2 regions of the Sodalis glossinidius str. 'morsitans' genome follow, and region 1 is predicted to be linked to the other one. Evidence: predicted binding sites of a transcription regulator. Region 1 holds the regulator's gene; the other holds the start of a gene.
The links. The regulator sigma-54, encoded in region 1, starts transcription at its own class of promoters, with help from an activator protein. The targets are predictions, from matches to a motif close to GTTGGCACANNTTTCGCTNT.
Positions count from the first base shown of each region.

Region 1 (4,425 bases):
GACGCCGGTGAACGCCGGCGAGCCCACCTATCAAAGTGAATATACCACAACCGTGGTGTATAACCCGGCAGGGGGGCTCAATTACAAGCTGGTGGCCGATCATGTGGATCATTTCGCCGATCAACATATCACCTGGTTCACCCGGCCGGTCGCCACCACGTTCGATGAGAGCAAAGTGCCGACCTGGACGGTGAAGGCCGATAAGGCCAAGCTGACCCAGGACAGGATGCTTTACCTGTATGGCCACGTTCAGGTGGACAGCCTAACCGATGCCTCGCAGCTTAAACGCATAACAACAGATAACGCGGTGGTTAACCTGGTCACGCAGGACGTCTCCTCGGATGATGAGGTAACCTTATATGGTACCGGCTTTAACTCCACCGGCATGAAGATGCGCGGCAATCTGCGCAACAAGACCGCCGAGTTGATTGAAAAGGTTAAGACCTCTTATGAAATCCAGAATTCACAACGTACGCCCTAGCCTGCTTCTGGCCGGCGGCTTAATGCTGGCCAGCGCGCAGGCGCTGGCGCTGGCCAGCGACAATCAGCAGCCGATTCATATCGACTCCGCGCAGCAGGCGGTAGATATGGCGACCAATACCGTGACCTTCACCGGTGAGGTCGTGGTCAAGCGCGGTTCAATCGACATTCGCGCCGACAAGGTCGTCATCACCCGCCCCGACGGAAAGGACGGTAACGAAGTCGTGGAAAGCTACGGTAATCCAGTCACTTTCTATCAACTGCAGGACGACGGCAAGCCGGTGCGCGGTCATTCGCAGAAGGTGCGTTACGAAACCACCAACGATCTGGTGATTCTGACGGGCAATGCCTATCTGGAGCAGTTGGACAGCAACGTGAAAGGCGATCGCATTACCTATTTGGTCAAGAAACAGCGGATGGAGGTGTTCAGCGATAAAGGCAAACAGGTCACCACCGTGCTGGTACCGGCGCAGCTGCAGGATAAAAGCGGCGCCAAAGCGCCGGCGAAATAATCGGGTATAGGATCCATGGCAACATTAATCGCAGAAAATTTGGCTAAAGCCTATAAAGAGCGCCGCGTGGTGGAAGACGTCAGCCTGAAGGTAAGCTCTGGCGAGATTGTGGGATTGCTGGGGCCTAACGGGGCGGGCAAAACCACCACGTTTTATATGGTGGTGGGCATCATCCCCCGCGACGCCGGCCGGATTGTCATTGATGATGACGATATCAGCCTCCTGCCGCTGCATACCCGCGCCCGCCGCGGAATCGGCTATCTGCCGCAGGAGGCCTCGATCTTCCGCCGCCTGAGCGTGTTCGACAATCTGATGGCGGTGCTGCAAATTCGCCAGGATCTCACCCGTGAACAGCGTAACGACCGCGCGAAAGAGCTGATGGAAGAGTTCCATATCAGTCATTTGCGCAACAACCTCGGCCAGTCGCTGTCCGGCGGTGAACGACGCCGGGTAGAGATCGCGCGGGCGCTCGCCGCCAACCCCAAATTCATCCTGCTTGACGAACCTTTTGCCGGAGTCGATCCGATTTCCGTCATCGATATCAAAAAAATCATCGAACATTTGCGCGACAGCGGCCTTGGCGTGCTCATCACCGACCACAACGTGCGAGAGACGCTCGACGTGTGCGAACGAGCCTATATCGTCAGCCAGGGCAAGCTCATCGCCCACGGCTCCCCGGCCGACGTCATGCTCGACGAGCAGGTCAAACGGGTTTATCTGGGCGAAGAGTTCCGCCTCTGATAAGGTGGCGTTACCACCGTGGTTCGTGAGGATAGTTGACGCATTTTATGAAGCAAGGTTTACAACTCAGGCTGAGTCAGCAGTTAGCCATGACCCCGCAGTTGCAACAGGCCATCCGTCTGTTGCAATTGTCCACGCTTGAACTCCAGCAGGAAATTCAGACGGCGCTGGAAAGTAACCCCTTTCTTGAACAGGCCGATTTGCATGACGAGGTCGACGCGCACAACGCGCCCGACAGCGAGTCGCTCGACACCCGCGAAGCGATGGAACAAAAGGACATGCCGGAAGAGCTGCCGCTGGACGCCACCTGGGACGAGATGTACTCCGCCGGGACGCCCTCCGGCACCGGTACCGACTATCGCGACGAAGAATTGCCCGTCTATCAGGGTGAAACCACCCAGACCCTGCAAAACTACCTCATGTGGCAGGTGGAGCTTACTCCCTTTTCCGATACTGATAGAGCGATCGCCACCTCCATCGTCGACGCCGTGGACGACACCGGCTATCTGACGGTGCCGCTGGACGATATTCTCGACAGCATCGGCGATGAAAACGTCACCCTGGACGAGGTGGAAGCGGTACTAAAACGCATCCAGCGCTTCGATCCGGTCGGCGTGGCGGCACGGGATCTGCGCGACTGCCTGATGATTCAGCTCTCGCAGTTTGCGGCCGATCTGCCTTATCTCAATGAGGCGCGGCTCATCGTCAGAGATTATCTCAGTCTGCTGAGCAGCCATGATTTCCGCACCCTGCTACGTTCGACTAAGCTGAAAGAGGATGTCCTGAAACCGGCCATAGCGCTGATTCAGTCGCTGGATCCGCGTCCGGGGCAGTCCATCAATACCGGCGAGTCGCAGTATGTGATTCCCGACGTGCTGGTGCGCAAACTGCAAAACCACTGGGTGGTGGAACTCAATACCGACAGCATTCCCGCGCTGCGCATCAATCAGCAGTACGCGGCCCTGGGCAGCAACACCCGCAACGATGCGGACGGTCAGTTTATCCGCAGCCATTTGCAGGAGGCGCGCTGGCTGATTAAAAGCCTGGAAAGCCGCAATGAAACGCTGCTGAAGGTGACTCACTGCATTGTCGAGCGGCAGATGGCGTTCTTTGAACAGGGGGAAGAGTTTATGCGGCCAATGGTGCTGGCGGATATCGCCCAGGCGGTGGATATGCACGAGTCTACGATTTCGCGCATCACCATGCAGAAATATCTGCAAAGTCCACGCGGCATCTTTGAATTGAAATATTTTTTCTCCAGCTACGTCAATACCGAAGGGGGAGGCGAAGCGTCCTCCACGGCTATCCGCGCGCTGGTGAAAAAATTAATCGCCGCGGAAAACCCGGCAAAGCCGCTTAGCGACAGTAAGCTCACCGACTTGCTTTCCGAGCAGGGTATCATGGTGGCGCGGCGTACCGTAGCGAAGTACCGAGAGTCTTTATCCATACCGCCGTCGAACCAGCGAAAACAATTGGTTTGACCTCTACAGAGAAGGAAGACACTATGCAGCTGAACATTACCGGACAACATGTTGACATCACCGACGCCTTACGGGAATTTGTAACAACTAAATTCTCGAAGCTGGAACAGTTCTTCGATCGCATCAATCAGGTCTATATTGTCCTGAAGGTCGAGAAAGTTCAGAAGATTGCCGAAGCGACGGTGCATCTCAACGGTGGTGAGCTGCACGCGACTGCGGAAGCGGATGATATGTACGCCGCCATCGATTTATTAATCGATAAGCTCACGCGGCAGTTGAACAAGCATAAAGAGAAGCTGAAACAATATTAATTTAACCGTAGCCGACAACGCTACCTAAACCTCACATCGGCTCGTTATCCCTACGGTAACGGGCCGATGAGTCTTAAAGGTTAACCAGCGCCTAAGTGACCCGAAATGACTAACGATACAGCAATGCAAATCGATTCAGTGTTAAACATTGAATGTACCCGTAGCGACGTCCACTGCCAGAGCAAGAAAAGAGCGCTGGAAATTATCAGCGAACTGGCGGCGAAACAACTTAACCTGGCGCCGCAAGTGGTGTTTGACGCCGTATTGACGCGCGAGCGCATGGGCAGTACCGGTATCGGCAACGGCATCGCCATTCCGCATGGTAAGCTGGAAGAAGACACGCTGCGCGCGGTCGGGGTCTTTATCCAGCTCGAACAACCCATCGCGTTTGATGCCATCGATAATCAGCCAGTGGACCTGCTGTTCGCGCTGCTGGTGCCGGCAGAGCAGTGCAAAGTCCATTTGCACACCCTTTCGCTTGTGGCCAAGCGGTTGGCGGATAAAACCGTCTGCCGCCGTTTGCGCGCCGCGCAAAGCGATGAGGAGCTGTATCAAATCATGACCGAAACGGAAGACGGCGACTGACGCCGCGGCGCCGTCCTGAAAGCAGGATAGGTTGGGCGAAGCATGGCCGCATCGCCAGGGGATGAATAAGCAAGGCAGAGGGGTGTATCGTCATGGTGCTGATGATAGTCAGCGGTCGATCAGGTTCAGGTAAATCCGTTGCGCTGCGCGCGCTGGAGGACATGGGCTTTTACTGCGTTGATAACCTGCCGGTGGTGTTGCTGCCTCAGTTGGCCAGCGCGCTGGCGGCGAGCAATATCTCCGCTGCGGTGAGCATTGACGTACGCAATATGCCCGAATCGCCGGAGATTTTTGAACAGGCCATGGATAACCTGC
Region 1 is NC_007712.1:377,448-381,872, reverse strand. Features, by position in the region: gene lptC (LPS export ABC transporter periplasmic protein LptC) at 1-481, shown strand, start outside; gene lptA (lipopolysaccharide ABC transporter substrate-binding protein LptA) at 450-992, shown strand; gene lptB (LPS export ABC transporter ATP-binding protein) at 1,008-1,733, shown strand; gene rpoN (RNA polymerase factor sigma-54) at 1,781-3,214, shown strand; gene hpf (ribosome hibernation promoting factor) at 3,238-3,525, shown strand; gene ptsN (PTS IIA-like nitrogen regulatory protein PtsN) at 3,631-4,110, shown strand; gene rapZ (RNase adapter RapZ) at 4,203-4,425, shown strand, end outside.

Region 2 (4,425 bases), 770 kb from region 1:
CCAGACCTGATGTCTTATCGTGATGCCTTCAGCATAACCGATGCCGCCCAGAGAGGCGGAGGAGAATACCCCGGTCAGGAGACAGCCGACGATGCCGCAGACACCGTGTACGTCAAACACATCGCAAACGTCGTCCACTTTCAGCCATTTCTTCAATTTGACCACACCCCACAGCCCCGCTACGCCACCGACCAGACCAATGACCAGCGCGCCGCCGACACCGACGGTACCGGCAGCCGGAGTAATGAAGACCAGACCGGCAAATGCACCCGGAGCACGCGCCCAGTAAGGAAGGTTTGCCGCGCAGCATCCACTCGACGAACACCCAGGAGAGGATAGCGCTGGCGGAGCCGGCGTTGAAACCGAACCAGCCGACATAAAGGATTGCAGTGCCGGTAAAGACCATCGGCAGGTTATGCGGTTTGAAGGCTTCTTTACCGAAGCCAGCGCGTTTGCCCAGCAGGTAAGCGCCCACCAGACCGGCACTGGCGGCATTGATGTGCACCACCGTACCGCCGGCGAAGTCCAACGCCTCAAGCGATGCCAGGAAGCCGCCCGCCCACACCATATGCGCCATCGGCAGATAGGAGAACGTCAACCATACCACCACGAAAATCAACACCGCCGAGAAACGGATACGTTCCGCCAGCGCGCCAACGATCAGGCAAACGGTAATACAGGCAAAGGAGCACTGAAACGCCACATGAATCAGCTGATAGAAAATGCCGTTCAGCGCGGTCACGCCGATACTTTTCAGCATAATCATGCTGAAATCGCCAAAGAAGGCGTTACCGGTGCCGAACGTTAGCGAGTAACCATAAATCATCCACAGTACGCAGACCAGGGCGAAGGTGACCGCCACCTGCGTCAGCATCGACAACACGTTTTTCCCGCGCAGCATGCCGCCGTAAAAAAGCACAATCACCGGCAGGGTCATAAACAGCACTAGCGCGGTACTTATCATCATAAACGCGTTATCGGCCTTATCGGCCGCGGGTGCCGCAGCCATGGCCCAGGACGGCAAAAGGGCCGCCGCGCCAAGAGCGGTGAGTGAGACAAGTTTCTTCATTTTTTTATTCATCCCTTTCTACAAATAGCGCATAACGTTAAAGTGCCGCTTCGTCGGTTTCGCCGGTACGAATGCGAATAACCCGCTGAAGCTCAGCAACAAAAATTTTGCCGTCGCCGATCTTGCCGGTGCAAGCCGCTTTGCTGATGACATCAATCACTTCATCAAGCTGATCGTCGGCAATAGCGATGTCAATTTTCACTTTCGGCAGGAAATTTACGCTGTACTCAGCACCGCGATAAAGCTCAGCATGGCCTTTCTGACGTCCAAATCCTTTCACTTCAGTGATCGTCAGCCCCTGAATACCCACAGAGGAGAGCGCTTCACGCACATCTTCCAATTTAAATGGCTTAATCACCACGGTTACCAGCTTCATATGTACCCCTCGAAAATTAAGTCCCGACTCGCGACCACTACGCCCAAGTAAGGCAAAATATGTGCCACAAATGTTTTGACATAGAAATTTACCATTAGCAGGCTATTCCTTTGGCACCTGCCCGTTGCTGGACAGGGCGTCGGCGTGAAAGGCGACGTTCAGCGAAGCGGGAATGCACCAAACGGGTGCTCAATGCTAAAAAAGGTGCGTGTGTCACAAAAATGGCACATTCATGCCATTCAGAGTGCGTATCGGGTGTGGGTTACAGGCGACAGGAAGGTTAAGGGTGGTAGCAATCCATTGCCCGCCTGCCAAAAAAGGCAGACGGTAGCGGCGTGAGAGGGGGCGTAGACGGCGACGCTGCGCGCCAAAGCATATTTAGCCGGACAGCGCCTGGGGCTCGTCGGCGTGCAGCGCCTGACCCGCTTGCTGCAGTTGATACATTTGATAATAGCGGCCCCGAGACTGTAGCAAGGCGGCATGGGTACCGCGTTCCACCGCTTCCCCCCTATGCAGGACCAGGATTTGGTCCGCCTCGACGACCGTGGACAGCCGGTGGGCGATGACCAAAAGCGTCGTACACCGCCGCACCGCCTGCAACGCCTGGGCAATCGCCTGCTCAGTACCGGAGTCGATATTGGCGGTGGCTTCGTCGAGAATCAATATCGCCGGCGTAGACACCAGCACCCGCGCCAAGGCCAGCAGTTGCTTTTGCCCGACCGACAGCGTGTTGCCCTGCTCACCCAGTTCAGCATAAAGTCCCCCTGGTAAGGCACGCACCAATGTAGCCAGTTGCACCTGTTCAAGCGCGCGCCAGACCTGATGCTCGTCGAGCTCCCGTCCGAGGGTCACGTTGGCATACACCGTGTCGACCAGCACGACCGGATCCTGCTGTACCATTGCCACTCCCTGGCGCAATACCCGGTGGCTGAGTGTTTCAATCGGCCTGCCGTCCAACAACAGCGTTCCTTCGCTTACCGGGTAGTACCCCATCATCAGGCTGGCCAGGGTACTTTTCCCGCTGCCGGTATGCCCTACCAAGGCAATAAAGCTTCTCGCCGGCGCCGTCAGCGAAATGTGACGCAGCACCGACTCTCCGCGATCATAGGCAAACTCGAGGTCGCACAACGCAATGGTGCCACCGCCGAGGAGACGATCATCCGGGCCATAGTGCTGTGCGGGACCATCCATTAATTCAAAGATTCGCTCACCCGCTACCGCCGCTTGCTGCATGATGGACTGCTGGGATGTCAACTCAATAAGCGGCTCATTCAACCGTCCGAGATAGTTGATAAAGGCGTAAAGTACCCCCACGCCGATTGCTCCACGCGGACTAAGCCCGAACAGCAGCAGCATGCCGCACAAGATAAGTGCGAATAGCAGGCTAAGCATCGGGCGCAACAGGTAGCCCTCCAGCCGCAGCGTCGCCATACGGGTTTGAAAGTGGGCATGGCTCGCCCGCTGAAGCTTGGCGCCGAAACGCTGCTGTTGACGGAACTGCTGTATGACGCCCATACCGTTGATGGCCTCGTTGAAACCGTCATTAATATCGGCGACATAGGACCGCAGACGCCGGACAATCGGCGTGCTGTAATGCTGATACAGCCACATCACCACAATGACCACCGGAAACAAAATCAGCGAGATACACGCCAGCCGCCAGTCCAACAAAAACATCGCCACCAGCATGGCGCCGATTAACGCCACGCTGCGCAGCACCGAAGCAACCACCGTGACGTACAGATCTTTCACCACTTCGGTATCGTTTGTGACCCTGGAAATAAGCTGCCCTACAGGCTGTCTTTCGAAAACGCTTAACGGTTGGCGCAGCGCAGCGTCCATCACTTCCGTACGCAGTTGCTGCACGACACTTAACGCCGTACGGTTAAACAGTAACGCCTGATAATAGCGCAGCACGGCCGACAGTACCTGTAGCGCGAGAAAAATCGTCACCAAGCCGGCCACCATCCCAAACGGCAACCTTTTCTCCGGCAGAATATGATCGATGAAATAGCTTATCACTATCGGCCCGGCAACCTCCGCCGCCGCCGCCAGCCATAGCATCATGACCGCCAGCGTTAAGGGCCGGCGGTACGGGCGGCCATAGGCAAGCAGCCGCTTGAGGGTGAGCCAGAGGCTAATCCAGTTGCGCATCGCCCGTCTCCTTGGGGTGGGGTTTCTGTTCGAGCTCGGCTTCCAGCTGCTGATAGCGGAACATATCCCGGTACCAGCCAGGCTGTTGCAGTAGCGCTTGATGATCGCCGCGCTGGCCGATGCGGCCTTGTTTTAACACCAGGATCTCACTCGCGCCCTGCAACGCCGACAGCCGGTGTGCGGTGATGATAACCGTACGGTGAGCGCCAAAGCGCCGCAGGTTCTGCAATATGCTGCGTTCCGTGCGGCCGTCAACCGCCGACAGTGCATCATCCAAAACAAGAATCTCCGCTTCCAGCAACAGCGCGCGGGCAATGGCCAGCCGCTGTTTTTGACCACCGGACAACATGACGCCGCGCTCACCGACCTCTGTTTGATACCCCTGGGGAAGGCGCAGTATGTCCTCGTGCACGCAGGCCAACCGCGCCGCCTCTTCAATTTGCTGCGCCGTAGCGTCCGGGCGACCGAGTGCGATATTGCTGGCGACGCTGTCAGAAAACAAAAAAGGCGTTTGACTTACCACTGCCAGCCGGCTGCGCCAGTGATCGAGCGCCAGCGCGGTCAAGGGCAGATCGTGAAAGCGTATCTCCCCTTCGGCTACGTCAAACTGCCGCAGGATTAGCGCCAGGAGCGTGCTTTTGCCAGCGCCGGTAGGTCCGCACACGCCCAGCATCTGCCCGGGAGCCAGCGTCAGATAAATACCCTGTAGCGCAGGATTCCGGGCGTGCGGATAACGAAACGCGTCTATCGCCACGCTCAGCGCTCCCCGCCCAGCAGGGAAAGATAAGGTGCCGTCCACCACCTCAGGCCTTTCCTCCAGCGTCTG
Region 2 is NC_007712.1:1,147,817-1,152,241, reverse strand. Features, by position in the region: partial or broken gene amt (ammonium transporter) at 1-1,069, opposite strand, end outside; gene glnK (P-II family nitrogen regulator) at 1,107-1,445, opposite strand; gene SGP1_RS05805 (SmdB family multidrug efflux ABC transporter permease/ATP-binding protein) at 1,824-3,599, opposite strand; gene SGP1_RS05800 (SmdA family multidrug ABC transporter permease/ATP-binding protein) at 3,583-4,425, opposite strand, start outside.
Region 2: the regulator sigma-54 is predicted to act here: its motif matches at 1,495-1,514, upstream of glnK (P-II family nitrogen regulator).